Regions from separate parts of the Sporolactobacillus caesalpiniae genome, predicted to be linked through region 1. Evidence: riboswitches for the same ligand, from Rfam matches in the RefSeq annotation. Region 1 holds a riboswitch; each other region holds the start of a gene.
What was found. A riboswitch is a leader RNA that binds a small molecule or an ion and turns the genes downstream of it on or off. The one in region 1 is predicted to bind S-adenosylmethionine.
Positions count from the first base shown of each region.

Region 2: linked by a shared signal. The riboswitch ahead of metE (5-methyltetrahydropteroyltriglutamate--homocysteine S-methyltransferase) and the one ahead of ABWW58_RS16280 (hypothetical protein) in region 1 are both predicted to bind S-adenosylmethionine.
Region 3: linked by a shared signal. The riboswitch ahead of ABWW58_RS15180 (transporter substrate-binding domain-containing protein) and the one ahead of ABWW58_RS16280 (hypothetical protein) in region 1 are both predicted to bind S-adenosylmethionine.

Region 1 is NZ_JBEVCB010000008.1:131,045-141,318, reverse strand. Features, by position in the region: gene ABWW58_RS16300 (DUF7309 domain-containing protein) at 1-1,426, shown strand, start outside; gene ABWW58_RS16295 (hypothetical protein) at 1,562-2,530, shown strand; gene ABWW58_RS16290 (hypothetical protein) at 3,005-4,597, opposite strand; gene ABWW58_RS16285 (hypothetical protein) at 5,857-6,096, opposite strand; gene ABWW58_RS16280 (hypothetical protein) at 6,320-6,661, opposite strand; SAM riboswitch class I at 6,674-6,766, opposite strand; SAM riboswitch class I at 6,858-6,960, opposite strand; gene ABWW58_RS16275 (LysR family transcriptional regulator) at 7,040-7,429, opposite strand; gene ABWW58_RS16270 (hypothetical protein) at 7,569-8,345, shown strand; gene ABWW58_RS16265 (dipeptidase) at 8,478-9,872, shown strand; gene ABWW58_RS16260 (aldose epimerase family protein) at 10,069-10,274, shown strand, end outside.
Region 2 is NZ_JBEVCB010000001.1:81,089-91,362, forward strand. Features, by position in the region: gene metE (5-methyltetrahydropteroyltriglutamate--homocysteine S-methyltransferase) at 1-1,971, opposite strand, end outside; SAM riboswitch class I at 2,067-2,181, opposite strand; gene ABWW58_RS00395 (putative bifunctional diguanylate cyclase/phosphodiesterase) at 2,370-4,226, shown strand; gene ABWW58_RS00400 (protoglobin domain-containing protein) at 4,320-5,606, shown strand; gene ABWW58_RS00405 (AAA family ATPase) at 5,773-6,738, shown strand; gene ABWW58_RS00410 (DUF58 domain-containing protein) at 6,735-7,907, shown strand; gene ABWW58_RS00415 (transglutaminase TgpA family protein) at 7,904-10,201, shown strand.
Region 3 is NZ_JBEVCB010000007.1:198,762-209,035, reverse strand. Features, by position in the region: gene ABWW58_RS15205 (DEAD/DEAH box helicase) at 1-1,120, shown strand, start outside; gene ABWW58_RS15200 (hypothetical protein) at 1,210-2,154, shown strand; gene ABWW58_RS15195 (SH3 domain-containing protein) at 2,388-4,157, shown strand; gene ABWW58_RS15190 (VanZ family protein) at 4,317-4,757, shown strand; gene ABWW58_RS15185 (hypothetical protein) at 4,888-5,085, shown strand; SAM riboswitch class I at 5,217-5,321, shown strand; gene ABWW58_RS15180 (transporter substrate-binding domain-containing protein) at 5,516-6,349, shown strand; gene ABWW58_RS15175 (amino acid ABC transporter permease) at 6,378-7,094, shown strand; gene ABWW58_RS15170 (amino acid ABC transporter ATP-binding protein) at 7,091-7,834, shown strand; gene ABWW58_RS15165 (amidohydrolase) at 7,836-9,011, shown strand; gene ABWW58_RS15160 (L-serine ammonia-lyase, iron-sulfur-dependent, subunit alpha) at 8,989-10,274, shown strand, end outside.

The sequences.
Region 1 (10,274 bases):
TGATGTCTTATTCGGTGTCTTTCATGATGAGTTTGGGCAGCTCACTGAATTTGGCCCGGAAGCTCTGAATGATCATCAGTATATGGTTTCGGATTTTCTCATTGAGCCTGGAGACAAGGGCCGCTGCGTCACTTCAGATAAGCAGTTGGAAATCAAACTTGAACCGCTTAAAGATGAATACGAGCAGCCTGTACCGCGCTGCGTCGGATGCAGCCGCGCAATGGTTCCCTATTTGAACAGCTTATTAATGGATGAAGATGGGACATTTTTTGATGATCCTTTAAGTAATCAAGCAGGGGCTGTTGAAGATCTCACTGAATGCTTGAGCATCCATCAGCTCGATGACGACGAAGAAGACTTAGCTCAATTTACTGTTGATCCTTCAGATGACGAGAATTGGTTCGATCTCTTGCGTGCTTCGGAACAATTTGCGGATCTTGAGCCATGGCGATGGCTGAATTCGGATCAAGTGCTCGTGCTGGACCTTCCCAATTTTCCACAACGGGTGTACTGCTGCGTTCTTGGACAAATGGGAGATGAATTCGGTCTGGTTGCCTATGTCGGTGACGAAGGATTGGCGTTGATTCATCGTCTTTTCACGAATTCGGCTGCTGCAGTTAACACGCCGATAACGGCTCAAGTGTTCAATCTCTCACTATGCAGACGCGGAACTTTTCCTGAGGAAGATCGATCATTACTCTACATGTTGGATCATGGTCTAGAAAATAGGGATCATTGGCCGATGCTGCGCGTTCAAAACCCCGGCTATATGAGCTGGATACCTCAGGGGGAAGAGGTCTTTCTGTTCGCCGATATTATTAATAAGATTTCAGCGCTCGTGCATGATTATCAAGATCGAATTGAGCAATTCCCTTTTTATCAAGACCACGAATGGTTTCTTAGAAAATATGTTCTCGATGAGCAAGGATTCGAAAAATCGGTTGATGGTACCATCGAGCCGATTGCGAGCAAACAGGTCCAATTGCGGCATGCCGAACCCATGATCAATGCCGTTGATCTTCAGCGGATAAAGAAAACGACGCGCCAGAGCAAATCATGGGTAGAACTTGGCGGCGGTTTCGCATCGTTTACTGTTGCACAAGAAAATGACAACAGACCGATCTACCCTTGGCTCGAGCTCGCTGTCGATCACATTAACGGACAAATTCTGCTCCATAACTTAGCATTGCCGGATCAATTTAATGAACAAGCTGTTTATGTACGCACAAATCAGGATTTTCTTTTGAAAATGATTCAAGAAACGGCGCAGCGTCCGAGTGGCATTCTTGTAGCTGATGATCATCTCTATCATGCGTTATTTTTATTATGTGAAAAGCTCGGAATCATTTGCAGCCTGTCCAATGACTTACCCAAGTTGGACCAAGCAATGGAATCCTTAGCTGAATTTCTGGAAAGCCAACATTGATTGTTCATTTTCCCCCTATGGGGCTTGATGCATTCGGCTTGTTTGGCCTGATAGGCGCTTATAATCGTCTAAGTTCGACTATTTCATTTAATTGAGCAACATGACAGGTAATAACCGATACAGTCAGGTGATTATATGACAGAAGGACAAAAAGTGATCGGCGGCTACTTTTCGCTTGAGCTGCCTATGAAAACGGAATACCACAGTCAGGCACTTCGGCTGAACAGCGCGCGTTATGCCCTGGAGTATGTACTGCGCGTGCGAAACTATAAAAAAATTTATCTGCCCGCCTATATTTGTGACAGTGTGCTTCAGCCAGTTAAACGCTTGGCTATTAATTATAGCTTTTATCGTATTAATGAGCACTTCGCACCAATTTTTGAACGCGTTCCGGAGGATGATGCCTGTTTCCTTTATGTCAATTACTTCGGCATGAACAGCGACAATGTCCGGAACGTCTGCCACAATCTGAGGCACGTCATCATCGATAATACGCAGGCGTTTTTTGATCGGCCGCAAGCGTGCGTCGATACCCTGTATTCGCCGCGCAAATTTTTCGGCGTGCCTGACGGCGGTTATTTGTATACCGATGCCGAGGAGCGACTTGGACTGGAACGGGATCCGTCCTACTACCGTTGCGACGCGCTGCTGAAGCAAATTGATCTTGACAACACTTCCGCCGAGCCGCTGTTTGAACAAAACGAGGCATATCTGGATACATGTGGAATGCACCCGATGTCCGGTGTGACTCAGCGGCTGTTGATGAGTATTGATTATGAGCAGGTGCGCGCGATCAGAAACGAGAACTTCCGGTTTCTTCACCAACAGATCGGCACATACAATCGGCTGCGCGCGAACTTCGGTAGTGTGAACGGACCGCTGTGCTACCCCTTCCTCATTGAGCATGGGGAACACTTAAAAGATCTTTTGCTGGAGCATCATATCTATGCCAATGATTATTGGCAAGAAGTGCCGTCGCGCGCCCCTCTTTCAAGTTTTGACTATCGGCTCGCCGAAAATTTGGTCGCGCTGCCGATTGATCAACGTTACAATGAGGCGGACATGCGTTTTATTGCGCAAACGGTTCGAAGTTTTCTTGGATAGTTTGGAAGTATGTACAAATTGATGGTACGCCAAGATACATGACTTTATTTTGATGGTCACATCATTCTGAAGGTTTATAACATAATAAAATCGCCGATGCGCAAGTCTTCACCTTCACCAGAGGCTTGGCGAAGCCAAGTTTTCTAATAAATCATTTTGATCCTTGATTAAGTAACGTGGACGGAATAAAATAAGCGGAGATTTTCCGGCTATTTGCATCATGATGCTTGTTTTACAGGTAAATAAGGGTAATTTTTCCGCTTATGCACGGAAAAACCCTCTATTTTCACGTTTTTCGATGCGATAAGCGGAATTTTTCCGTTTATTTCTTAGATTGGGCGGCTTACCTAATCGTCCATCCGAATCTTATGACCATATCGTCGTACCGGCAGGGCAAAACGCGTGCCTTTCTTTCACCATGGCATCTGGTGAACGATGCATAACAAGCAATCGAGTAGTGACCGTTTTCTTACCTCACCACATACGCATCATTTCCTCAACTTTATCTTTGTCCGCCTTCCCGTCTTTCATAAAAACGTTTGGAAAACCAGCGCCGTAACCTCGAATATTCGCTTCGCCGAAGATACCGGCAACTCGATTGCATGTGCTCGCCAGGCTGGAGCGATCATATTTCCTGCAAAAATCATTGAGCTCCTCTCCGTACATCCACTCTCCTTTTGCATGCTGATCAAAGTTGATTACCGAGCACTTGACCTGCTCTATGTCCATTTTCCGACGTGCTGAGAGCATGATCCGATCGATGAAGTCATCGTCAGGCAAGGAATAACCGGCGAAAATAATATGCTGTGCATGTTCGATGGCCACTTTCATGTCATTCTGGATTTCTTGAATAAATGAGGGCTGAGCTGCTTTAAAATGCGTTTGCATCGCAATTGCTGTGTGATGCGCCTCGGTAATGGTCCCGCAATAGGTGCACTGAACCGCATCAAAAATACCTGCGTCAATGGCTTTTTTCTCTTCGAGTGAACGCGGACTCCTCGGGGAAAGCGAGGGAATAATCTGCGGTGGGAACAGGCATGGCGAATCAATGCACCATTCATTCCCCAAATAAAAGGTGAGTTTCCCGCACTTCGGGCATTGCCGAAATCCGTGGCAGCCATGTGGAAAGTAAAATTTGCCGATTCGAATTCGCCTTCCGGTTTGGTACTCACTGTCATTCATTTGCTGCACCGCGGTTTCATTCATCGGAAACCAAGCCGATGGCGATCGGCCTTCAACTTTTCTGACGGCAATAAAATGTACGAGATCATTAAACAGCTTCATTGGCTGTGGTGGATCACCAATCTTCGGGCAATCCGCTGCACTGTTCATTTCCTTATGCGCATTGAAAATCAACCAAAGTAAAATCGGATCCCAGTTCATCGAAATCATGGCATAACTGAATAGATAAAAGTTTCGATCATCAAATGAAATCTGTTTTGCCGTTTTTTGGACACCTTCCTCACGCATTCGATCGGCAAGGATCATGGCAAATTTATAATAGTGTTGATAAAGCGCCTTTGTGTCCGAATCATGCAGGAGCTCCTCATAACCGATAGCATGAATTAATTGCGTCAGCATCGTTAGTGTGCGCCGGGCTGCAATCAGTCGATCAAGCGTAATGAACCGTTGATCAACTTCGATTCCTTTATGCGCTTGAATATGAAGATCAAGCAAATTATATAAATCATCCAGACTGAATCGATGATTTCGATTCCTCGGGCAGCGTTCAATGACCAACTTTACAGCATTCCAATCATAGAGCATTTGCAGGTGCTGCGCGCGATCTTTCGGAATATCCAGCACGCGTATAGCTTCATCCTCGTGACCATGAAATTCCGAATCAATCAGTTCAAGCAGCGCCTTAAGCTCGCTGCGCACCCGTTCATCTGCTTCAGGAATGACCTGATCAATAGCTTTTCCTAGATTCTTATCTGCCTCAGTCAACGTCTGAAACATTTTCCCAAGCTCATTTGTCGTTTTCATATGAAGCGGCTCAGTGGTTCCCGCACCCCAGAAAATTACGGTTTCCGGCCAATATGGATTATAGTTTTCATAATGGATCATTTGTTTTTCACCCTGACTGATCATGCCATATATATCGTCATTTTACCCAAAAACGTACTGATCAGCCCTATGAATAATTTACTGGTAAAACGAAAATAAAGCAGCGGTTTGGAAATGGCTGATTTATCGGAAAAGAGATGGTGGTTGTGTATACCGCCGCCTGGCAAGCTAAACTAAATGGCAACATATGAAAAAACGAGGGCACAGGCCGGTCCTTACTTCCATAGGATGTGGTGACTTTCGCGTTGCATACAGGACGTACTTCCGCAGGATACGGTGGCTTTTGCGTTGCTTACAGGAAGTACTTTCACAGGATGTGATGGCTTTCGCGTTGCTTACAGGACGTACTTCCACAGGATGTGGTGACTTTCGCGTTGCATACAGGATGTATGCGTAGTTAGCGAAAGTTTCCCTTTATAGCGAAAGATCCCTTACATTTAGCGAACATTCCTTTGCCCCAAATACCGTTTTGAATCATCAACCATGTGCGTGAACAGACATCTCTAATGTCAATCATTTTGGTCCTTAATTAAGTAACGCGGCCGGAGTAAAATAGGCGGAGATTTTCCGGTTATATGCATCCTAGCGCTTGGTTCACAGGTACATAAGGATAATTTTTCCGCTTATGCACAGCAAAACCCTCCATTTTCACGGTTTTCGATGCGATAACCGGAATTTCTCCGTCTATTTAAGCTATTTTTTCTTGCATTTTCTAAATAAGCGGAATTTTTCCGTTTATTTCTCAAATTGGGCGCTTACCTGATCGCCCAGCCCAACCGAATCTTATGACTTTATCGTCGTACCGGCAAGGATAAACGGGTAGTGCAGCTTTTTATAGACACAGTGCTAACTTTTTCACATCAACATTTCAGATTTTCCTTTTTTTCCTCATTATAAATTGGTGATAAAAAAAGTCCTCTGCAGTAAGCAGAGAACAAGGTGTGAGTCTTACATTAACAGAAGGATTGAGATTAATCATACTATATCACTATGTTTAGTTATATTTCAAGTGTTTTTTTATCTATCTCGATATATCCGGACAAAATTTGTTACTATTTCCGCTAAGATCTTTTTAGCTGGTTACGATCTATTTACCGGTTGGGACTGATTCGTTTCTCAACTGTTCTTCACTATAAAACTAAAAACGAACATCGCTAAGAAAGTAACGCACTATCTGAGCGATGTTCTCAAAATATTGCTATTTGAAATAAGATGAAGATCTTTTTTTGATCACAAAAGTCCAAAATATGCCTTTAAAATTACTTCATTTTGCTCATCATGTCCATCATATTGGTCATCATTTCGTCGCATTTGTGCATACAGCTCATCATTTCATCCTTGCTCATCATCATGTCGTCCATCATCATGTCCATGCCCGACATTCGTTCCATCATCATCTGCATGCATTTCATTTGGCACATCATCTTGTCCATTTCCATCATCATCATCATATTCATTGGCATCATCATTGATTTGTTCATCATGTCCATCTTTTCCATCGTAAAATCCCTCCAAAAAGTTTATTTGCGGAAAAGGTTCTATTTCAACAGCTCTTCCCACAACTCAAACTTACCATGAAAAAAGGGATTATCAAAGCAGATCTGCAGTTTCAAAAAGATAAGTGAACAGCAAATAAGGCATAAAAGCTTGCTTTCATGCCCATTACCACTCTTCAATTGATAAAAAACTTCTATGAATCGCGCCGATTACCAAGAACCGCGCTTATTTGCAGATTCTTTGATTTTGAACCCTCAGTCGGTCAATTTCTTTGCCAAGTTCAACACGGCGATGCTTCAGTGCAAACAATTCTGCAGTAATGTCATCGTTCAGAAGCTGCTGCCCTGTATGCAGGGATCGATACAACTGAAGGATTTGGCGATTAACATCCCGAAACTGATCCTGTAACTCTGTTTCCCCATCTGCTTTTGGTAATTGGGACCGTTGAGCGCATTCTGCAAGTTGCTTTTTGATTTCAGTTTGCCATGCAAGATCGTTGAGTTGTTTCGCATAAAGATACAAGTCTAAATAATCATCAATTTGTAAATCATTCGTCTGTGTTGTCATATAAAAAACCCCTTCTTATCTTCATTCCGGAATTAGCACGGTACTTTATAAAAGCCCGTTGCTGAGACTTCACAGGGCCGGTCCCTCCGCCTCTCTAGATAAGAATGATCCGGCTTCTTTGCATCAAAGCAAAATGAAAAACGGTCATTTCTCTTGAAGATCAAGAAAAATAACCGCTGCGCCGTTCGCATTATTTTTCTTATCTTTCAGAATAAATCTGCTGGAATTAACACCGTGCGCATTGCTGCGTTGGTTGTCGGGTTTCATTGGGCCAATCCCTCCACCACTCTAGATAAGATTATTTGATTGCTATTAGTTTATCGTGAATCCTGTTCCTTGTCAACAGTTAAATTAATACTTTTCTTATCGGAATTAATTTCATTGGATTTTTTTGCTTGAATCATGTGAGCTTTCGTTTATATCGCTAAGATTGTGTGCTTTATGATACATTGACACCATCCGCTTCGCAATGGGAACAAGCTTCTCGCCTTGTGCGGACAAGCGAACGCCGCGCCCTTGCCGTATAAAGAGGTCTACATTAAGCTCCTTCTCAAGTGCCTGAATTCGCGAGGTGACCGATGGCTGCGACAGAAACAGTCTTTTGGACGCGCCATGAAAACTATGACACGTGACAACCATTAGAAATGTATTCAATTGGTCGATCGTCAAAGCTGCATCACGTCCTTTGCCGCATTCAGATGAATCGTAACAGTACCACGCTATTTCAAGTGTTGTTACGATTGTACGATCGTAAAATCGTTTCGTCAATGATTATTCCGATAATTTTTATGCGTTTTATTACAATTGATAAATCTAAGACAAATGAAACAAGCCGGTACTGGAAACAGTATTACTAGGAGAGAACAATTTAATCAGGGCAAATACGCACCTAATAAGGAGCTCATTCATGCAGACAACGAAACTTACTCATACTATTCTTGATGTGATCTTGAAGATGCCGGGATTGAAAGTCAATCGTGAGGATTTTTTCAGGCGCGCATTTCCAAAAGAAGATATGGAGCGACTGATTGATAGTGGACCCGCACGTTATTTCGGACAGGCGGAACTTGAGAAGCGAGCGACACAACTGATTCAGAGTGCGACCTGGAAGAGCTCTGCGATGTCATTCGCGGCGGGGATTCCCGGAGGCCTTGCCATCGCGGCGACCATTCCCGCTGATACGACGCAGTTCTATGCGGTTGCGCTGCGTCTTGCTCAGGAGCTTGGTTATCTTTATGGACGCGAGAATCTATGGGGCGATCAGGATCTCTCAACAAAAAAGGGCCGTGAAACCTTGATCCTCTATCTTGGCGCGATGCTCGGTGTCAGCGGAACGGGCGCAATGCTGCGCGTTCTGTCGTCCAAGCTGTCTGCGCGAGCACTCGAGCGTATTCCGCAAAAAGCGCTGGAGCAAACCATCTACTATCCGCTAATCCGCAAGATTGCCGCGTTTTTTGGTTCTAAGGTAACGAAGAGAACGTTTGCCCGCGGTGTATCGAAGGTTGTCCCCATTTTGGGCGGCGCGGTGTCCGGCGGGATCACCTACGCGACGATGAAACCGATGGCGCGCCGGCTCCAAAAAGAGCTCGCGAAAGGTTTATCAGATGATCCGGAAATCATGGAGCGCGATTTATCGGAACTAAAAAAGATCGGTAGTGCATCCATATCGCCGATCCGAAAATAATTGGGCATACCGACAGGTGACTTGTTCAGCTGTTTTTTCAGCATTGGCACATGTTTCCATATTCGGATTTACAGTGTTGTCGGAATAAACTAAACTAGAAGTAGCCTGACAATTTTTAAGGAAAAAATTTATTTGTACAGTGGGAGATGGTCCATCATATCTGATCAATGGCATGATTATTTGGCTAAAAATCAAGAACGTTTTCTTAAGGAATTTATCGAATTGCTGCGGATTCCGAGTATCTCTGCTGATCCGGCGTATGCGAAGGATGTACGTGCTGCTGCGGCGTGGGTTGATAATCGGTTGGAAAAGGCGGGGATTGAGCATGTACGAACGCTGGAAACCGGTGGTCATCCGGTTGTTTATGGTGACTGGCTGCATGCGGAAGGACAGCCGACGGTCCTGATTTACGGACATTTTGATGTGCAGCCGGCAGAACCGCTTGAACTGTGGGATTCCGATCCGTTCGATCCGGTGATCAAAGATGGAAAAGTGTTCGCGCGTGCGGCTACGGATATGAAGGGCAATCTGCTTTTGCCCATTGTTGCCTGCGAGGCTTTGCTCAATACGGACGGCACGCTACCGGTAAACATTAAATTTCTGTTCGAAGGTGAAGAGGAAATCGGAAGCCGGTCATTCAGCGGTTTCCTTGAGAAACATAAGGAACTGCTCGCATGCGATCTCGTGATTAGTGCCGACAGCGGCGTAGGTACGGAGGAAAATCCTACGGTTGGCACCGGTGTGCGCGGGGTCTTTTCGATGCAAATCAATGTGAAGACGGCGGATATGGACATGCATTCCGGATTCGGCGGCGGGATCGCGCCGAACGCGATCCATGAGCTGGTCCGCATCCTTGATTCGATGCGTGATGAGGACGGCCGCATTCTGGTTGACGGCTTCTATGATCAGGTTCATGCGCTGTCTGATGAAGAAAAAGCTCAAGTCGCCCAATTTGATTCTTTCCCGGAAGGTATCCGCGAGAGTGTCGGTTTCAAAGAATTCTTTGGTGAACCTGAGTTTACGCCAATGGAACGCGGAGTTGCGCGCCCTACCTTGGAAGTCAATGGCATTTGGGGCGGCTATCAAGGCGCAGGCGGCAAAACGGTCATTCCGTGCGAGGCTCATGCTAAACTTACTGCGCGCCTTGTTCCGGATCAGGATCCGAAAAGGATTCAAGAATTGATGGAAGCGCATATTAAGGCGCACACATTCCGCTCGGTGGACGTAACGATTGAGGACGAGCATGGAACGCCTCCATACCGCGTGCCTGGTGATTACCCGGCACTTAAGGTGCTCGAAAACGTGTTGGAAGAGATGACCGGGCATCCGGTAAAGCGTCAATGGGCAGGCGGTTCGGTTCCGGTCACCAGCCTGTTCAAAGATATGCTTGGCGCAGAAACGTTGTCGCTCGGCGGGTCGCAGGATGACGAACGTCCGCACGCGCCAAATGAATTTTACCGTTTGAGCAGTTTCACGCGCATTCAAAAAGCGTATTGCCTGTTCCTGCAGGAGCTAAGCAAGAGCTAACAGATAGGCAGCTGCCGCTGGGTGATCTACTGCCCGGCGGTTTTTTCATTGGCTTGACGTCATCTTTTCATCATTTCTGTTAAATTTTTCACATATTAATGTAAGCGCATTATTTTTTTGTTAAAGTAAGTGTATGAGCATCAAAGATGTGCACTCAATTATGCTTAACTAACTATAAACTAAACGAGGGATCTGTATGTATCAGGTTAAAGAATTTGATCAGCAAGGATTACATTTTTTCCGGCTTTCGGACGATGCTTCTTACGTAGATATCTGCCCTGAGCGCGGTGGTATCGTGACAGGTTTTCATACCGATGGTGAAGACGTACTGTTCATGAATGAGGAGACGCTTTATGACACAAGCAAAAACGTGCGCGGCGGCATTCCCGTCCTCTTTCCAAT
Region 2 (10,274 bases), on a different contig from region 1:
TTCATCGAACTCAGAATAACACATATGGGTATGAATTTGTGTGTCGTTGTTGACGAATGTGGTCGCGAGACGGAACGAATAAACAGAATCATGGAGGTAGCCGGCTTTCTTTGCTTCCTTCAATGGCAAACCTTCACGAAGCGCAGGCTCGTCGACTTGGATCATGCGAATATCCGCCTCTTCAAGTGCGTGCACTTCTTTTTTCAATGCGAGCGCAATTTGATTGAAGACTTCCGCTTGGCTTATGTCATCGCGAACAAACGACCAGTTGTAGATTGTAACCGGTCCGGTGAGCATACCTTTTACCGGCTTTTTCGTCAGCGATTGTGCATAGGCGCTTTCTTTGACAGTCATCGGTGCGATCCATGATACATCACCGAAGATCAGTGGTGGCTTCACGCAACGCGAGCCGTAAGACTGAACCCAGCCAAAACGGGTAAAGGCGAAGCCTGCGAGCTTTTCACCAAAATATTCAACCATGTCGTTTCGTTCAAATTCGCCATGCACGAGTACATCGATGCCGAGATCTTCCTGAATTTGAATCCATTTTGCTGTCTCGTCGTTAATGAACTGTTCGTATTTAGCGTCGGACCATTCGCCCTTTCTCCAATTACGTCGTGCTTGGCGAACTTCCTTTGTCTGCGGAAAGCTTCCAATCGTTGTCGTCGGCAGTGGCGGCAGATTGAACGCGTCGGCCTGAATTTGCTGGCGCAGCTTGTATGAGCCCGGACGTGTCGGCAGTTCATCGCCTAATTGGTCGATTTCTTTTTGAACCGCTTGGTTATTGCGGTGCGCCGATTGCTGTAGCGCTTGAAGGTCTGCGCTGCTCTTCTGAACAGCGTCAGCGATTGCGGCTTCGCCTTCGCTTAGTCCCTTAGCAAGCGTAACGACTTCGTTCAGTTTCTCATCTGCGAAGGAAAGTGCGTTCAGTAAGACCGAATCCAGATCGTTTTCATTGGATACCGTTACCGGCACATGCAGCAGACTTGATGACGGAGTGACCCAAAGTTTTCCGTGATCCTTAACCGCTGAAAGCAAGGTTTGAAGTTCGGCAAGTGTTGCAGCTAAATCAGTCTTCCAGATATTGCGGCCGTCAACAACTCCAGCGGCAAGTACTTTGTCTTCCGGAAAGCCGTATGCTTTAATCGCGGCCAGATTCGCTTCTTTGCCGTAAATAAAATCAAGTCCGATTCCATCTACAGGCAATTGCACAACTTCTTTGTAGTCGTCAATCGCTTCGAAGTAGGTTTGAAGCAGAAGTTTTAATTCAGGAACGCTTTCTTTAATAAATTTGTAAGCGCGGTTGAATGCAGCAAGATCTTCTTCGCTTTGTTCTCTAACAAGAATCGGTTCATCAATCTGTACCCATTCCGCGCCGGCCGCTTGCAGCTCGCCTAGTACTTGGGCGTATAGAGGAAGCAGTGCGTCAAGCAGTGTGGTAAAGTGATCGTCATCATAACCTTTTGAGAGTTTCAATAATGTGATTGGTCCTACAATAACGGGCTTTGTAATAATACCCAGTTCTGTTTTCGCTTCGTTGAACAGATCAAGAAGGCGGTTCCTAGTGAGATAAGGCTTCGTATCATTAGTGATTTCCGGAACGATATAGTGATAGTTTGTGTTAAACCATTTTGTCATTTCCGATGCTTCTGCATCTTTGTTGCCTCGGGCGATCGAAAAATAGGTTTCGAGGGATACTTCTTTTTCGTCTGATTTAAATCGATCAGGGATTAAACCAAAAAGAACGGCGGTATCAAGAACATGGTCATAGAGACTGAAGTCGCCAACTGGAATCAGGTCGACACCAATGTCCTTTTGTTTTTTTAGATAACTTAATCGCAATGTTTTTACCGTATCTAGAAAAGTTTCTTTTGAAATTTTTCCTGCCCAAAATTGTTCAAGTGCCTTTTTCCATTCTCTTTTCTCACCAATTCTCGGGTATCCAAGATTCGCGCTTAATACGTTACTCATGATCATCCTCCTGTGTTCTGCAATCCTATTTTTTTGAGGGGACAAACAAAAAGCCTCTCTAGTTTAATAGAGAGGCTTGACATATCATCCGCACCCTCTTATCTTTCAAGATCTCTAAAACAGAAATCTTGCTGGAATTAGCACCTTTTCATAAATCTGAAAGGTTGCCGGGCTTCATAGGGCCAGTCCCTCCGCCGCTCGCAATAAGAGATTAATTAAGTTAATTTGAATACTAACATGGAATGGACCGTTCGTCAATGTTTTGTTTTTTGCTAAAAATTTTTTTGAATCAATCATGAACCTGTTCACTTTTGTTCCTCTTGTGACGATAAAAAGAATGTATTAGTCTCTCAATTACGAAATTAAGGCAGCAAAGAAATGATGAGGGTGAACACAAGATGGGGGAACAGTTAAATCGAGAAAAATGGCTCGCGGAAGTGAAGAAGCAAGCGGTAGATTTATCAATTAGCGACCATTTGGTTAAACAGCGGATTAGCCTGACGCAAATCCACATGTTGGATTTACAATTGGTAAGATGGATGCGCCCGTTTATGTTACACGACTTCGCCCATGTTGCTCAGCAGATGAGTCAATCTGTTTCCGATTTATTCAATATACAAAGTATGGTTCTGTCTGAGAAGACAAAAGAAGATCTGACACTCATGTACGTAACGCAAGCTCGGAGTGTTTTCAGTGGAATCATCGATCAGCACTTTCTGACGATATGCAGGGACCAGGCGGCTTTTTTCTTTGATCATCATCTAAACTTGACCAATCAAGCCGCGCTTAACCATCTGTATCAGCGCAGACTTATGGATGGGATCATCAAAGCTGTCAATTACAGCGAACAAGCACTGACGATTTCCGATGCGTTAGGCAAAGTGCTTAATCTGAACTATCAATTGGTCATGGACAGCTATCAGCAGATGAAGAAAGCGTACGAGATCCAAAAAGCGGAGGAAATACGTTTTAAGGCTTTTCATGATGTACTTACAGGGTTACCTAATAATTTGGTTGCTGAAGAGACAATTGTTGACTTAATCAAGACTTGTCAAATAAGCAAGCAATCGTTTTCACTTTTGAAAATCAATATTGACCGGTTGAAAATAATAAATGAAATATTCGGAAGAAGTATCGGAAATGAGTTACTGATTTCTCTGTCCGGAAGGGTTAATCAGACGCTTAATGGAATGAACGCGGAATTATTTCGAATCAGCAGCGACGAGTTTATGATTATCTGCAAAAGTTGTTTGAACAAACGCGGATTAATTCATATAGCTGAAAAACTTGTGCACACCACTGAGAAACCGCACACTATTGAAGGAAAAGAAATCTATGCAACATTCAGCATCGGCATCTCCGAATATCCTTATGACGGTACCTCCAGTGTGCAGATTTTGGCGAGCGCTGAGGCGGCGTTGAGGGAAGCTAAGAAAAGCAACAAAGAAAGCTATTTCTTTTATAACAATGAGCTTCATCAACAGCTTATAATGAAAGTAAGCACTGAGAACGAATTGCAAACCGCTTTATACAACCATCAATTTGTCTTGTTTTATCAGCCGCAAGTCAACGCGTGCAACGGGACATTGATCGGCGTTGAGGCTCTGATCCGCTGGAAACATCCAAAGCGCGGCATCGTCCCTCCAAGCGGCTTCATTTCTGTCGCTGAAGAGACGGGCATGATTCGTGAAATCGGCTGGTGGGTGCTTAAAGAGGCATGTCAACGGATGAAGAGCTGGCAGGATCGAGGTGCTCCACGAGTTCCTGTTTCAGTAAACCTCTCTTTTAATCAATTTCATGACGATTCATTAGTGAAACGGGTGTGCCATGCATTGGAAGTGAGCGGACTATGTCCTGAATATCTGGAACTAGAGATCACTGAATCAACCATGGCGGAGGACTTGGAGCGCTCAATTAAGATTCTGAACGAGATCCGAGCACTTGGCGTTGGTGTCAGTCTCGACGATTTCGGAACGGGATACAGCTCACTCAGTTACTTGAAGAGTTTACCGATCAATCAATTAAAAATTGACCGATCATTTGTTTTGGATATTGCCAAAAGCAATCGAGATCAAGCGATTGTGACTGCAATTGTGTCCATGGCCGAACAATTATGGATCGACGTGATTGTGGAGGGTATTGAGACAAAGGAACAACTGCTCGCAATCGAATCATGCAGATGCCGAGCCATTCAAGGCTATTATTATAGTCGACCGCTTGCAGAAGAAGATTTTTCTGAAAAATATTTAGCATAAACAATGGGATAAACAGTGAACCATCACCATTGACGGAAAAGAATTGGTTATAGAATGTTTGATCTGTGACTATTTTGGATGGGAGTGTTTGGCGTGCAGTTACTAAACCGAAAAGAAAAGGTTACATCATGGTTGGAGAAGGCGAAATCAGAAGAAGTGTTAATTGATACTCTGGACTCGAAAGTGCTTGAGAAGATCGAGATGCTTGACATTAAAGAATTCGATCTTCAAATCATGAAAGTGATGCGGCCGTTCGTAGAGAAAGATATAGAACGAATGGCAAATGAATTTTATAGCAGTTTCTATAAAATTGAACCGCTTAAGAAAATTATTGATAAATATAGTACGATTGAAAAATTGAGCAAGACATTGGCGGTCCATGTGTTAGACTTGTTTTCCGGAGTGATCGATGAAGCGTTTATCAAACGTAGATTTCAGGTCGGTATTATGCATTATCGGATTGCGCTGACTCCTCCTTATTACATGGGCACATTCCAGAACCTGCTCTCGAATTTGATCAGCATTGTCTTGGAAAACGTTGCGGACAAGAACGAGGCGGATCGCGTGATTCGTTCGATCAACAAGATGATCAGCTTTGAACAGCAAGTTGTTCTTGAGGCTTATGACGAAGAATACGAGAAGACGTTAAAAAGAGAGTATGAAATTGGACGAGAGGACTTGCGCACGGCTATTCTACACGTGAGCAGTCAGTTGACGCAGCTCTCTGAGCATAGTGAGGAAGCGGTTCGCAGTCTCCTTGATCAATTTAAAATTGTGCGTGAAAACTCTCAGAAACGAGACACAGTATCTCGAAACGCGAAACAACATGCTTCAGAAGGTCAAAAGCAGTTGGAACAGCTTTTTGTTCAGGTCATGGCTGCAAGCCAGTCTGTAAAGGAAATGGGTAAAATGGTTGGCGAACTGGAAACGTCGTCACAACAAATCGGACAAGTAACTTTATTAGTCAAAGAAATTTCCGAACAGACCCATATTTTGGCGATCAATTCTGCCATTGAAGCGGCAAGAGCGGGAGAATATGGAAAAGGATTCACTGTCGTCGCTCAAGAAATTCAGAAACTGGCTGAAGAAACCAATAAAGCGATGGTTCAAATTTCCGAACTCATTCATAAATCAACAACCGTCACGGGTGATGTGGTTATTTCTCTTGATAAGACTACGTCGATTATTCAGAAGAGTATGCAGGAATCGAAGCATACGGGAGAGAAATTCGAAAGTATTATCGAATCTGCAGATCAAAGCAGCAACCTTTCATCTGTCACGGAACATAGTATTAATGAACTTGCCGCAATTACTGAACAGATAGGTGCGGGAGTAGAGACCTTGGTTGTTTCAGCAGAACAGCTTAAGAGCCAACTGTAAGTCAGTGAATGCTGTTCTACAGGCGATCATAAAGGAAAAAGAACAGACGAATGCTATATCGTGTGTTCTTTTTTTTCAGCCCTATGTTTGGAATTAATCGAATTTTTTTTGTACACTAAGGTTAATGGTTTAACTAATCGGAAAATAATCGGAATCGAGGTTACTTATGAATTCAAGCGTTGAAGCGCATCACGTAATTTCCGAACTCATTGATCATGTGGAAACTGTTGTTGTTGGGAAAAGAAGGGTAGTGAAGCTGATTACCGTAGCATTGCTGGCTGGCGGCCATGTGCTCATCGAAGATATACCCGGCGTTGGAAAGACGGTACTGGTTCACGCAATCGCAAAGTCGATAGGTGCTGATTTCAAGCGCATTCAGTTCACTCCTGATTTACTTCCTTCAGACATTACCGGGTTAACAATATACAATCAAAAGAATGCGCAATTCGAATTTCGGCCCGGTCCACTGATGGGCAACATCATTCTTGCAGACGAAATAAACCGCACATCACCCAAGACTCAATCGGCGTTGCTTGAAGGAATGGCGGAAGGCCATATAACGGTTGACGGCGTTACTCGGGAGTTGCCGGATCTCTTTTTTGTCATGGCTACACAAAATCCGATTGAATATGAAGGAACATACCCCTTGCCTGAAGCGCAGCTCGATCGATTTCTATTGAAATTATCCATAGGTTATCCCGACCGCAGGGATGAACTTTCACTGCTTGACCGAGTGCCGGATCATAACCCGCTCAGTAACTTGAAACCAATCCTCTCAGTGGATGATGTCCTGTATCTGCGTCGCCAAGTTGCGTCCGTTTACGTTTCCAAAGAAATGAAAAATTACTTAATGGATCTTATTCAGGCGACGCGCGAGCACCCATTGATTGCGCTCGGAGTAAGTCCTCGCGGCACGATCGGCTTGCTGCGTGCAGTACAAGCGATCGCTTTTATTGAACAACGTGAGTACGTGATTCCGGATGATGTTAAAGCTGCAGTACCTTATGTCCTTGCTCATCGTATTATTCTCAAACAGGAAGCAGCTTATGAGAATAGGGAGCCTTTGTCGATCATTCAAGAAATCGTCAGTAAGACAAAGGTTCCAGTCTCATTGAAGGAACCGATTGAATGATTGGGCATTGGTTGGAAAAAGGCCGTTTATATTCTATTTTGCGTGTTGTACCAACATTCGTGACTGCAGTCGTACTGTTTTTGTTCGCAATCGCTCACGGAGGTTTCCTGAGCTGGTTTCTCTTCTACGCGTTTCTCCCTATTGCTTTGTATTTGAGTGCCCTATTGCTGTATCCATTTCATTCAATTGTTATTGTGCGTTCGATTGATAATGATCAACTATTTTCCGGTGATACACTTCATTTGCAGATCCATTTGAAAAGGCGTTTGGCTTTCCCTCTCTTTTTGATGTCCATTTACGAAAGTCCCAAAGACTCGCTGCGGAACGGTATAACACATACGGCAGGAGTTATGTGTTGGTGTTCACGTGAAGTGACGATCCCGCTAGATTTATCTAATATGCCAAGAGGAAGGCATGTTCTAAAGAGTCTTGTTCTTAAGACAGGCGATCCGTTTGGATTTTTTGAACGATCAGTCCAATTAAGCAGCAGAATAGTCGTTTATGTTTATCCGAAATCGCGCGTTATAGCAGCTCATGAGCTGGATCTGCCGAATCAAACAGCTGACGCTTTTGCTCAACAGGCGGATTTGTCTAATTTTTCAGGAATTCGTGCCTACCGTCCCAGTGACCGACCTTCTCGGATGGACTGGAAGTCAACAGCCAGAACCAACACTCTGGTTACAAAGCAATTTGAACCGGAGCGTGAACGCTATGTCTCGATTGTGCTTGTTTCGCGAAAGCAGGAATCGGACGAGCGCTTTGAGCGAGCGATTTCCTATACCGCTTCATTAGTGAAAACATTTCTGAATTATGGATTTACCGTGTTATTGACGTACCGCTCAGGGTCTGCCGCTCTTTTTTTACAGGACAGCTCATCCCGCACGCTGAATCAGGTCTATCAAACATTGGCAGAGCTGACAAAACAGCAGGTTCTTGAAGCGGACGAAGTGCGCATGTCCGGAAATAAAAGTTACTTAGGCTATGCTGTGAGCACGGACGCGCAGCTTGCTTTTACCATGAGTGAATTTGCAGCGAAGAGCAGACAGCAGCAAAAGTTGTTTTATATCACGGATGAATTGCCTGAAACGGACTTCACTCATTTGAGATCATCTTGGTTCTCAGCAACGATCGTTTCGGAAAAGGAACTAAAGGTAGGTGAACGTGATTGAATGAGCGTCCATTTAATCGAGTGATCAATACGATTATTTATGCGCTGGCAGGCTTTCTTTTATGGCTGTGCGCACAACCGCTCATTGAACTGACTATTCTCAATTCTAAAAGTTTACTCGTTATCTTCATCGCGATTATGATGCTGATCTTTTATTTGGAATGGTCGAATGGGTTGTGTGCAATTGTGTGCGGTATTCTGATTTTACATGCAATGCATCATTACTTCTTTTATACGTACCCGATTCTGAGTGCGGATTGGCTGATTCAATTAGGCGAAGGAATAAGTCAAAATATAGAGTATCTATGGCATGGACAGCCGGCAGAGGAGTCGGACTTGTTCAGCGCATTTCTCTTTTTTCTATTGTTCGGATTGATTCTATTTGCGATCAGATATTGGATTCAGAAGGGAAGGCTTGTTCTTTTTACATCGCTTGCAGTGCTAAGCGGCGTGCTCATTGATACGTTTACGGTATATGATGGCAGTAAAACAATGATTGGCATTGTTGTGTGCGCATTACTTCTGCTCAGTATGTGGAAATGGAAAAAATTTCCGTTAAAAAACACCGAAAAAAAAGAGCTTAGAAGCGGTTTTTCGTGGATTGCCGCGACAAGTAGCATCATCGCTGTGATTGTGGTACTCGCATTGCTCATGCCTAAGCCGGAATCGCGTTGGGCAGCATCATCGGATTACCTCAGCGGATTCGGATTTTCCTTATTTCAAAACGGATCCTTCTTTTCAGGAAACCAGCGCATTGGCTATGATGATGACGACTCACGTCTTGGAGGATCAATTGGCATGGATCAGACGCCGCTGTTTACAGCTGCGATCAGTGGAAATCCCGGCTATTGGCGTGTGGCGCACAAAGACCACTACACCGGTCGCGGGTGGAGTAATAGTGAACCTTTTTATTTACCGGCATCCGCTGCGAAGACGCTCGCATCTAATTTGTCACTGTACGAAGCGCAAACAAAAACAAATAAACAGACAGCCATACTACATTTCAGCAAAGCAAGCCCGGCGATTTTGCCATACAGCGGTGAACCGATGCAAATCACTGTCCCTGGAAAACAGCTGAAAATTGAGCAGACAACGGGACAGGTGCTGCCTATTGATGAAAAAAGAGTGTCCTCAGAACAATTAGCGTACGCTGAGCCTGTCTACCAAACATCGATTCTGAGGAAAGCGACTTCCGAAAGCGATCCCGAGATCATTCGAGAACACTATCTTCAAGTTCCTCAAGATTTGCCTGATCGCGTACGTGCGCTCGGTCAACGACTAACAGCCGGACATACGAACCGCTATGATCAAGTAAAGGCTGTGGTCAATTATTTACGTTCCTCAAGATTCAGATATTCGACGGAACAGATCCCGCGTCCATCTCAGAACCAGGATTATGTCGATCAGTTTCTCTTTGATTCAAAAGTGGGTTATTGTGATAATTTCTCGACGTCGATGGTTGTACTGCTGCGTTCGGCGGGAATTCCGGCACGATGGGTCAAGGGATTTACTTCGGGTGAGTTTCAAGGACAAGTCCAGGAAAAAGTGAATGGAAAAAACGTAGGTTTGAATCAATATCAAATTACAAACGCAGACGCGCATTCATGGGGAGAGGTCTATTTTCCGGGCAGCGGCTGGGTTACTTTTGAACCGACACCTTCGTTCAGTGATCCAAGCCAATTTGCCAGCGCTTCACCAAGTAATGATTCTGAAGGATCGAGTTCAAAACAACCTTCGGGCAGCTCTGAGCGTGCTCAGAGCCAGCAGGATGGAGCCACGCAACAACTGGAGAAACAGCCAGCGGATCATTCTGTGAACAAAGCTAGTGACCAAAAGAAAAACGCTTCGGCAAATAATTCGCCGGGCGTTGGCATGAATTGGTCTCGTATTGGCTGGATCACATTGATTGTTCTGCTGATCGGAACGTTAGCGGCACTAGTAACACGAAAAAAGTGGCTGCGTGCGATTTACAGATGGAAAATTAAAAAGAATCCGTTACACAGCACCCGGGACTTTCGGAATGGATATCGCCTGCTGCTTCGAATACTTGCGTTGAACGGAGTGAAACGATCGGACACCGAGACGTTGCGCGAGTTTGCAAACCGTGTTTGTCATCAGAACAACGGGAATGCATTGCTTCTGTTGACAGAGTGTTACGAACGGATTATTTATATGAATGATAATCAAATACCGTCAATGAGTGCGGAACGTTTCCATACGTTGGCGGATCAGCTCATTGCTGACGAACCCAATGCGCATCCTCAAGAGCGATTGAATAAACGTAAAGTAAAATGAGCCTATGGGCTCGTTTTTTTACCTCTTAACGGTTTTTTCCCTTTCCCCAAACCATTGAACATATTCTTTAAGA
Region 3 (10,274 bases), on a different contig from region 1:
TCTGCTCACCGCAACGCCGGTTCAGAATCATTTGGAAGAATTGTATAATCTGATTACACTGTTAAAACCAGGCCAATTAAGGACTTATCGATATTTCAAACGTAATTTCATTGACAGCAAGGATGGCATTGAAGTGAAAAATTCGGACAGGTTGAAGGATTTACTATCCGACGTGATGATACGTAACAAGCGAAGTAATGTCGATGTGCGGTTCACGAAAAGGAAGGCGTACACGGCCACTGTTGAACTGCCCCATGCACAGCATGAATTGTATGATGATCTCAGTACGTTTATTCGCAATAAATATCGGGAACAGTCTCCCTCGATCAGTCGATTCCAGCTAAAAAATCTTCAGGAACAGATGGGCAGTGCCTTTACATCGATGTTGCCGACTCTTGAACGGCTTGCTGAAAATCCAAAACTGTCTGTATTCGATCGAAAGGCACTTGCTAAATTTGTAGAAAGAGCGCGAATGATTATGGCTGAAGAAGACAATCAAAATCCGAAGATTCAACAGTTATTGGAAATACTCAGCCGGTTTGGCGATAAAATGATTGTTTTTACAAAATATAAAACTACACAGATTTTTCTAACGCGCTTATTGAAAAAGCATGGACTTAAAGTCGCAGAATTTCATGGAGGACTTAGGCGTATGGAAAAGGAAGAACAGGTGGCTTTCTTTAAAGAACAGGCGGATGTGCTTGTCAGCACGGAAGTCGGCGGCGAGGGGCGAAACTTGCAATTCTGTCACGGGATGATTAATTATGATCTACCTTGGAATCCGATGGCCATTGAACAGCGTATCGGAAGAATCCACCGCATTGGACAAACGAGGGATGTATTTGTTTATAACCTGGTCGCAAAGGACACAATTGAACACTATATTTTGGATTTGCTCGATCGGAAAATCAATATGTTTGAACTTGTTGTCGGTGAAGTGGATGCTATTCTCGGCGACATTGAAAGCGAGGAGGTTTTCTCTGACCTGATGATGGAGAATTGGGTCAAGGCAGATACCAAAGAAGATATAGAAAAAGGCATGGAAAAGATAGGTGACCGACTTTTTGAAAACAAGCAACAACTTTTAAAACAGAAGGAATTGGATGATCGTCTCTTTTAAACTAATTCCATCAAGTAGATGAAGTGGGTCGCTTAAGTGATGTAATGTTGACAGATAAAAGTGGCAGTACGAGGAGAAGAGGATTGACCATGAAGCTGCAACAATTTGTAACCAATGTGATTGAAGCAATCGGAGGTGTGGTTGATCCGGTAGAGTATGCTCTTTGTCATGTTTTGATTCCCGAATCCTACCAACCTAATTTTCAAAATAAAACCGAACTTGAACTGGTCTTTGACTATGAGGTTGCTGAAGAGCATCCTCAATCTGAATTTGTGACTTTTGGAAGCTTTATCCTTGATCAGATTTTAAAAATTGTCGATGAAAAGACTGTTTGTGCGGTTCGTTTTGCTGAAGTGGAACGGCGGCAACTCGCTAATCCGATCAAGAAAATGACCGATTTTCTTCAGAATGAGCGGAGCAGGCTTACGATTATAAATGAGCGGTCAATGATGGCCGCTTGGGCCGTTTTTCAATTCCATGTTACTTATGTGTCGGATGAGAAGGAGGAGCATTCAAATCAGATCTGGATGAATCTCATCACAGGAAAAAGATCAGATGCGATGAAACGGGAGCAGAGTCGAATTTTCTATCAATCGGATCCATTATATGATGAGCCTGTTCCGCAGGATCTAAAAATCGAGACGGCATTTCTTGCGGCGCGCCGTAGCTTGGAATTAGAGGAGACGAGACGCCCGGAGCGGCACCTGGGTGAAAAACAGTTGAAGAAAGATTTGGAGCGGATTGAAAATTATTATCGCGAATTAGAGAGAGAAAACGAACACAGGAGCGCGCGCAAGGGAATCAGTGAAGAAAAAGTCGGAGAAATTACTGCAAAAACGAAAGCGATTAAGATTGAAATGGAGAAACAAGTTGAAGAGATCAAGAAAAAGTATCAGGGTCATACAGAAATCAGACTCGATCACGGCATCATCTATTTTATCCCGATGCTGCAGTATGATATAGAACTTTCATTTCGTGCCGAACGCGATTTGCGAACTCTTTACTATAATTTTATTACACAGACATTTGAGTAGGTGAGTGGCTCGATATAAATAATAGATTTCCTCGAACAAAATGACTAACTCAAAGACCCCACTTGCTTTCTTTCTGTAACCGGTGAGGTTTTATTACATTTCCTTTTCAGTTTGTTATTCTTTATACACTCTCTATCAGAAAAGTGCTATTTTAATAGAGTACATAGTTTTTCAGATTTGTAACAATGAGTTGAAGCACGGGAGGTTTCAACAAAAAAAAGGGAGAGTGAAAAGTGAAGCTTCAAGCAAGACATTTGATTTCCAGCCTTTTGGCATTGGCTTTGGTTGCGCTGTCACTGAGCTTTACAAGTGGTACCGCGCAAGCAAGCTCTTCGTACAGTTCCTACGTCACTTCGTACACATTGAAAGTCCGCAGCAAGGCGAGCACTCACTATCGAACATTACGCACACTGAATATGGGCAATAAAGTCACGGTCACAAGTAAATATGGAAAATATTCTCGAATTAAGTATGGTAATACCACGGGTTATGTACAGACCCAGCATCTGAGCCGCAGCAAATATAAGTCCTACAGCGCCTATGTTACTTCTTATACGCTAAAGGTTCGCAGCAAGGCAAGCGTTCACTATTCAACGAAGCGTACGCTGAACATGGCGAACAAGGTTACAGTATTAGGCAAAGGCAATAAGTATGCTCTGATCAAATATGGCAGCACGACCGGCTATGTTCAAAATATCCACTTGAACAAGAGCAAGTTCAAATCGTTAAGTGCCTATGTCACTTCGTACACATTAAAAGTCCGTAGTGCAGCGAGTGTTCACTATACTCTGCAGAGTACTTTAGCGATGGGAAATAAGGTTACGGTACTAGGCAAGGGCAATAAATATGCACTGATCAGTTATGGTGGTAAGACCGGTTATGTGCAGAACATTCATCTGAATTCACAAGCTTTCCGATCCTACAATGCCTATGTCACATCGAATACGTTGAAAATTCGCGATAATGCGAGTGTGCATTACAACATTTTGAGTACGATGAAAAAAACAGATCAGGTCAGTGTTACTGGTTATGGGAATAAATATGCTCAAGTGATTCGAAATGGCATCAAGGGTTATGTACAAAAGAAATACTTGAGCACGACAAAGCCTCTTTCATATGATGTTCAACCTATTACTGTTTATCAGGCTTACATTGGGTATGACAAATTGAAAGTCTTTCAAGAACCGCTCAAAAATGCAGCAGTGATTGGAACACTTCGAGAAAAGACAAAGGTAAACGTGATTGGTCAGAGTGGAGATTGGCGAAAAATTCAGTATGAATCGCTTGTTGGATTTGTAGATAAAAAGTATTTAGAAACAGATTTAAACCATTTCAATCCACCTACAACGAGTACATCCGATTTTGGTGTAGATATTTCGCATTATCAAGGGTCTGTTGATGTTAATGCCATAAAAAATGCAGGTAATCGTTTTATCATTGTGAAGGCGACAGAAGGGCCTGATTATAAAACAGACCGCAACCGATTTTTTGACGATGCCTATTTTGAATCAAACGCAGTTTCAGCAAGCAAAATTGGTTTAAATGTCCATGCATACTATTTCTTCCGGGCAACAAATGAAGATGAAGCAAGAAACGAAGCTTCTCATTTTATTAACGTCATTAACAATGCGAGAAATAAGGGAGCTAAGATCCAATACTTATTTCTCGATGTTGAAACAACGAATGGCGTAAGTAAGGATCAACTTACTAAAAATGTACTTGCATTTCTAGCTCAGATGCGTGCGAACGGTATGAATCAACTGGGAATCTATTCAGGACTGTCATTCTATAACAATTCACTAGATCTCCCTCAGATTGTTGAATCGCAAAAAAATCAAAGTTCTAAGTTCCTCGTATGGCTTTCCCGTTATCGAGGCAAGGACAGTTATCTTGGACCTGGATTTACAGCAGATATCTGGCAGTACACGAGCTATGGGACTTCATCCGGTGTTGTCGGTGCAGTTGACAAGGATATCTGGTATTACACAGTTAATGGATTGTAATTATTAATGAATTCAGATCCCCTGTATGTTGCGGATGCTTCCGCTGCACACGTAGGGGATTTTTCTTTTGAATGCTGTGCGGCAATTCATTAGAATTGAACCATATACAGTCTGATCAAAGAACTTGGTTCGAAAGAATTGGAAAAGAGGGTGTGCGGTGTGAAAGGATTAAAGACGGCTATTGCAAACATACTATTGACCTTATCCATCTTATTTGTCTTCTACCTGACATTGATTCCGCATGGAGTCATCCACACCGGAACTGTTACCGGCACGCCTATCCAGCGCTTTAACGTTAATTTAAATCCACTAGTGATCTTTCAAAACGTTCAATCAGCTTCTCTATTCTATTTTATCATTGATGATCTGGGAAATATCTTGTTGTTTCTTCCCTTTGGTTTTTTTCTGACCATGAAGTATCCACAGTTCAGATGGCCTCATGCGATCTTTATGGGTGCACTTTTTTCCGCGACCATTGAATGGATTCAACTTTTTCTGCCCAACCGTATGACTGATATTGACGATGTGATTCTCAATACAACCGGTGCTGTTTTGGGTTACATGCTTTATCGGTTTGTTCAGCGTGAAGAATGTGGATGAGATGAAACCGTAGTGAATCATTACGGAACATGGACTTCCGAGAGGATATGTATGCCGGCGAACAATTTCGTTCATAGTACAAGTAGGGCAATCCTGCTCCGGACATTAGATCACAGGGAGATGCTTTTACATGACCAATGATGAACTGATCACCGAACTCGGATCAGAGGCAGTGCTGAATTATGAACGGAATACGGCGTTGTTTTATTTGCTGATGGAGAAAGGGATCATCACGCAAGAGGAATTTGACGAGAAGTTCAAGAAAATTCATGAACACTTCGATGAGCATTTGAAGGGCATTTTCGGCGATGAGATTGATTCTGAATAAAGAAACATATGGTTTTTTTCAACAAATCAGTGACGTTTTTTATTCATAACAAATAAAACTCATTGAAATACTATGGAATAGTCTTGACTATCTGTTTAATTTTTCGTACACTCAATACACCAATTAAATAATTCTTATCAAGAGTGGGGGAGGGACTGGCCCAATGAACCCCAACAACCAGCATGGGAAACGATGCACGGTGTTAAATCCAGCAGATCGATTCTGAGAGATAAGAAAAATAAAGTCGGACGGCAGCGGCGGTTATTTTTCTTGCACTCAAGAAAAGTAATCGTTTTTATTTTTGAACTGCCGCAAACTTTAACTAGGGAGAAGGGACACCATGAGCTGTACATGCATGATGGCATAATACAAGTAAATTTATAGGAATAATAATTAAATGAACCAACAGACAAAAATTGGGGGAAGAACAATGAAAAAGAAATTGGTTGCATCCTTGCTGGTATTTATTCTCTTACTGACCGTAACAGCTTGCGGGAATAGCGCAGCGTCTGATAAGAAAAAAGCGGTGAAGGTCACGACCGTTAATGTAGGAACAGAAGGCGCATACCCTCCTTATAACTATGTGAAATCGAATGGTCAAGCTGATGGCTATGATATTGCTGTGATGAGGGCGGTTGATAAAAAGGTACCGTCGCTCAAATTCAAGTATGTTCCTACGGCTTGGGATAGTATCTTCGTCGCGCTTGAATCGGGAAAATTTGACATTATTGCCAGTGACCTCGGAAAGAACCCGGAACGTGAAGCGAAATATTTGTTCTCTAAACAGCCTTATCTATACGGAAGTTCGCAAATCATCTATAAAGCGGGAAGAACGGACATTAAATCGCTAAAGGATCTGTTTGGCAAAAAAGTGGCGGCTGGCGTTGGAACGAACACAACGACCGCATTGGAAAAGTTCAATAAAGAAAATGGCAATAAAATAAAGATAAAATACACTGATGGAAATATTAACAATGCTTTGCAGGAAATTGATTCCAAACGAGTAGATGCGACCATCAGCAGCATCATCACGACCAAACTGACGGCAAAGAAACTTGGTATTAAGGTCGACGGGACAACAGCTCCTGAACTGGGAATTAGTCCGATTCATTTGCTCTATGTGAAAAATGATCGCGGAAGCAAATACCAAAAATTGATCGACAAAGCACTCATTTCTCTGCGTAAAGACGGCACGTTGGAGAAATTATCTATTAAATACCTTGGCAAAGACTATACAACCAAAGAAGCGGCAGAAAAACAGTAATTTACGTTTAGAGGAATAGGATAAACTAATGGGAAAAATTTTCGATCCGGTATTTATGATTCACTCGTTTCCTGAGGTGTTGCAGGCACTGCCTACGACACTGTTCATTGCTTTTATGTCTGCGGTGATTGGACTTGTGATTGCGTTTATTGTCTCGTTTATCAGGTATGCGAACATCAGGATCCTGAGCCCGCTCGCAAAGGTCTATATTTCATTTATCCGAGGAACTCCGGATCTGGTTCAAATCATGCTTGTGTATTACGGGATCCCTTTGTTTCTAAAAGCAATTAATGCAAAATTTGGCACGGCGTTCGATGTGAACGGTGTGCCAAGTATTGCTTTTGCGATTGTCGCACTTGCGATAAATGCGGGGGCTTATATGTCTGAGACCATGAGAAGTTCTCTGCTGGCAGTTGATGCCGGGCAATTAGAGGCATGCTACAGTGTCAATATGACGCGGCTTCAGGCGCTCCGGCGCGTGATTGTACCACAAGCGATCGGAATTGCGATTCCGCCGTTGTCCAATTCACTGATTTCCCTTATTAAGGAAACGTCGCTTGTCTTTACGATATCCATCATTGATATCATGGCTCAAGCAAAAATTGTCGGCTCACGTTCGTTTCGATTTTTTGAAATTTACGTGGTCGTATCCATTATTTATTGGGTGATCTGTGCGATCGTAGCCTTTGCTCTTTCCAAGGTAGAAATTTACGCGCGCCGCTATGAAAGGAAAGTAGACAAGTGATCCAATTAGAAAACATTACGAAATCGTTTAAAAAAACACAAGTCTTAAAAACTATTAATCTTACCATCAACCAAGGCGAAGTAGTGACTCTTATTGGCCCAAGCGGTGCGGGTAAAACGACGCTTCTGCGCTTACTAAACTGGCTGGAAGTGCCTGATTCAGGACGGATTACTGTGGGGGATGCCTCCATTGATGCATCGAAATACAGCAAACACGATGTGAGGCGTCTGCGCGGACAGAGCTCAATGGTCTTTCAACACTACAATCTATTCAAGAATAAGACGGTGCTTGAAAATGTTACGGAGAGTCTAGTTATCGTCTCGAAGCTAAAGCGAAAAGATGCCGAAGAGAAAGCTGAATCCTTGCTGAAAAAGGTCGGCATGGGAGATAAGCTGTACGATTATCCGGCTAATCTCTCAGGTGGGCAGCAGCAGCGCGTGGGTATTGCACGGGCGCTTGCAGTTGATCCCAAAGTCATGCTTTTCGACGAGCCGACGAGCGCACTTGATCCGGAATGGGTCGGTGAGATTCTTCATCTAATTAAGGAAATCGCTGCGCAAGGAATGACCATGATCTTGGTGTCACATGAGATGCGTTTCGTTCGGAGTGTGGCAAGCCGAATTATCTTCTTGGAGAACGGAGAACTCGTTGAAGATTCGAATCCGAAAGAACTTTTTGAGAACAGTAAAAGTGTTCGAACCAAGGCGTTTCTCCAAAAACTGACTTATGAGGAGGAATGACATGACTCAGTCTGGATTAGCAAAAGAAACGCTTCGGACGTTGGAATCATTATTTCACTGGTTTCATCGACATCCTGAGCTTGCACTCAATGAATTCGAGACGACGAAAAAGATTAGAGCAGTGCTTCAAGAGCATGACATCGACATTTTGCCGAATCCACTGGAGACAGGAGTCTTTGCGAAGATCGGCGGGAAAAAATTGGGTCCTTTAATCGCGTTGCGAGCGGACATAGATGCACTGCCGATCAACGAAGAATCCGGTTTGTCCTATTCTTCTGAGCATCCAGATCGGATGCACGCGTGTGGGCATGATTTTCACTTAACCAATTTACTGGCGACGGCGCTTGAATTAAAGAAAATTGAAGATCAGTTAAACGGAACTGTTTTACTTATTTTTCAACCGGCTGAAGAGGTAGATCATGGAGCCGACAAAGTCGTGCAGACCGGAATATTAAAGGGTGTGGAAACCATCTTTGGTCTCCATGTGAATGATGAGCTTCCGACCGGTGTCATCGGAGTGAAAGAAGGCAATCTGAATGCCGCAGTTGATCGCTTTTTTGTCACGTTCAACGGGAAGGGCGGTCATGCCGCTCATCCTGAAGGCGCCAATGATGTGATTGTCGCGACCGGTGAATTTATTGTCGCCGCTCAATCAATCGTCAGCCGAAATGTTAGTCCGTTTGAGCCAAGTGTGGTTTCGATTACTCATATTGAATCCGGAAAGACATGGAACGTGTTGCCGAATACCGCTTTGCTTGAAGGAACAGTCCGATCTTACGACAAAGCTGTGCGGGAGAAAATTAAAACGCGGTTGCGGGAAGTGACCAATGGAATTGCCGTCACCAATGGACTTACCGGTGAATTTAAGTGGGTGGACGGTGCTCCGGCAGTGGTCAATGATGGTCGCTTAACGAAACTGGTTGAAGAGGTTGCAAGAAAGAACAACTTTGAAGTGGTGGAATTGGAACCGAGCATGGGTGGCGAGGATTTTTCCAGCTATCAGCAGATTATTCCCGGTACTTTCTTTAATGTAGGGGTAAATTCCCCTTATCCAGTTCATAATAGTAAATTCAAAGTCGATCCCAAAGCCTTTGAGACTTCTGTTCCTTTATTTGTCGCTCTGGTCAAGACCTACTTCGAAAGGAGTCCGCATGATGGTGAAACTCTTTTATCCTGATTTCTTTAATGATGTGTTCGGCCCGATCATGCAGCCGGGTTCGAGCGGCAGCTTTGCCGGTACCAGTCGTGTTGGCCGAGTGGCGCATTATCTAATAAAATCGCCGCTTTTGCGTACGACGATTTCATTTAATCCCAGTGACAAACGGCATCTGAGAAATCTAGGAAATATGATGGATGATCGAGGTTATCTTGGTGGTTTGCAGGACTTTGCTCCTGATGATGTTCGGCTCTTTGATGCGCACAAGCTTGCAAGAAAAAAAGGTATTTCTTATGAATTTACTGCTTTGGAGGAAGAGAACGCTTACCAAGGGAGTGTGCAGTTTGACTTAATCGGCCGAGACGGTCAAACGGGACAATTAATCGGGCAGTCTGTAGGCGGCGGAATGATTGAGATTTATGAAGTCAATGGCTATCCGATTCACTGGCAGGCGGATACCTTCGGCCTACTGATTCAGGATCCGGATGGCGCGTATGCCGATCAAGTGGCCGACCTGATTGACCGTTTCGAAGATAAATACGTCACGCATAAACAGTTGAAAAATAAACAGGATGAATCCGGTTATTTTATTGAATTTTCATCCGCTATTTCTGTAAAAGATCTGGAACACTTTTTTGAAAACGAGGACTTTCTCTTTTTTCCGGCGCTCTTGCCGGTTGTCACCACAGTAGGGCGTAAACCTCAATTGTTTCGAACGGTTGATGAATGGATTGAGCTTTCGCATGATCGGCAGCAGAGCTTCGTTCAGACAGCAATTGATTATGAAAAAGGTTTCTCCGGATGGAGCGAGGCAGAGATTGTTTCCTACTTCGAGAAAATCGCGCGTATCTTAACTAACCAGATCCATGCGCTGGAGAATTTGGGGTATGCGAATGTTCCGGACACACCGCTGCTTCCAGTTTATGGAAAGCAGTGGAACCGTTATAAAAAGAATTCAAGCCATTTGGTTGATTCGCTGACCTCGCGAATCATGGATTATGCATATTCAACAAACGCGAAGATTCCCGGTGTTGTTATTGTTCCGGGCCCAATGGGAACCGGTGGCGGATATCTGTATTCTGCGCTTGAAGCGGTGCGTGAGGCGCGTGGTTTTCCCCACGAAAAATTAGTGGAAGGCTTGATTGTGGCTGCGGGACTCGGCGCGATTGCATTTACACACGCGCATGCCTCGGGCGAGTCCGGTTGCGTTGGAGAATCGGGCATCTGCTGCGCGATGGCGTCCGGCGCAATCACCTGGATGGCGGGAGGAACAGGTGAGCAGGT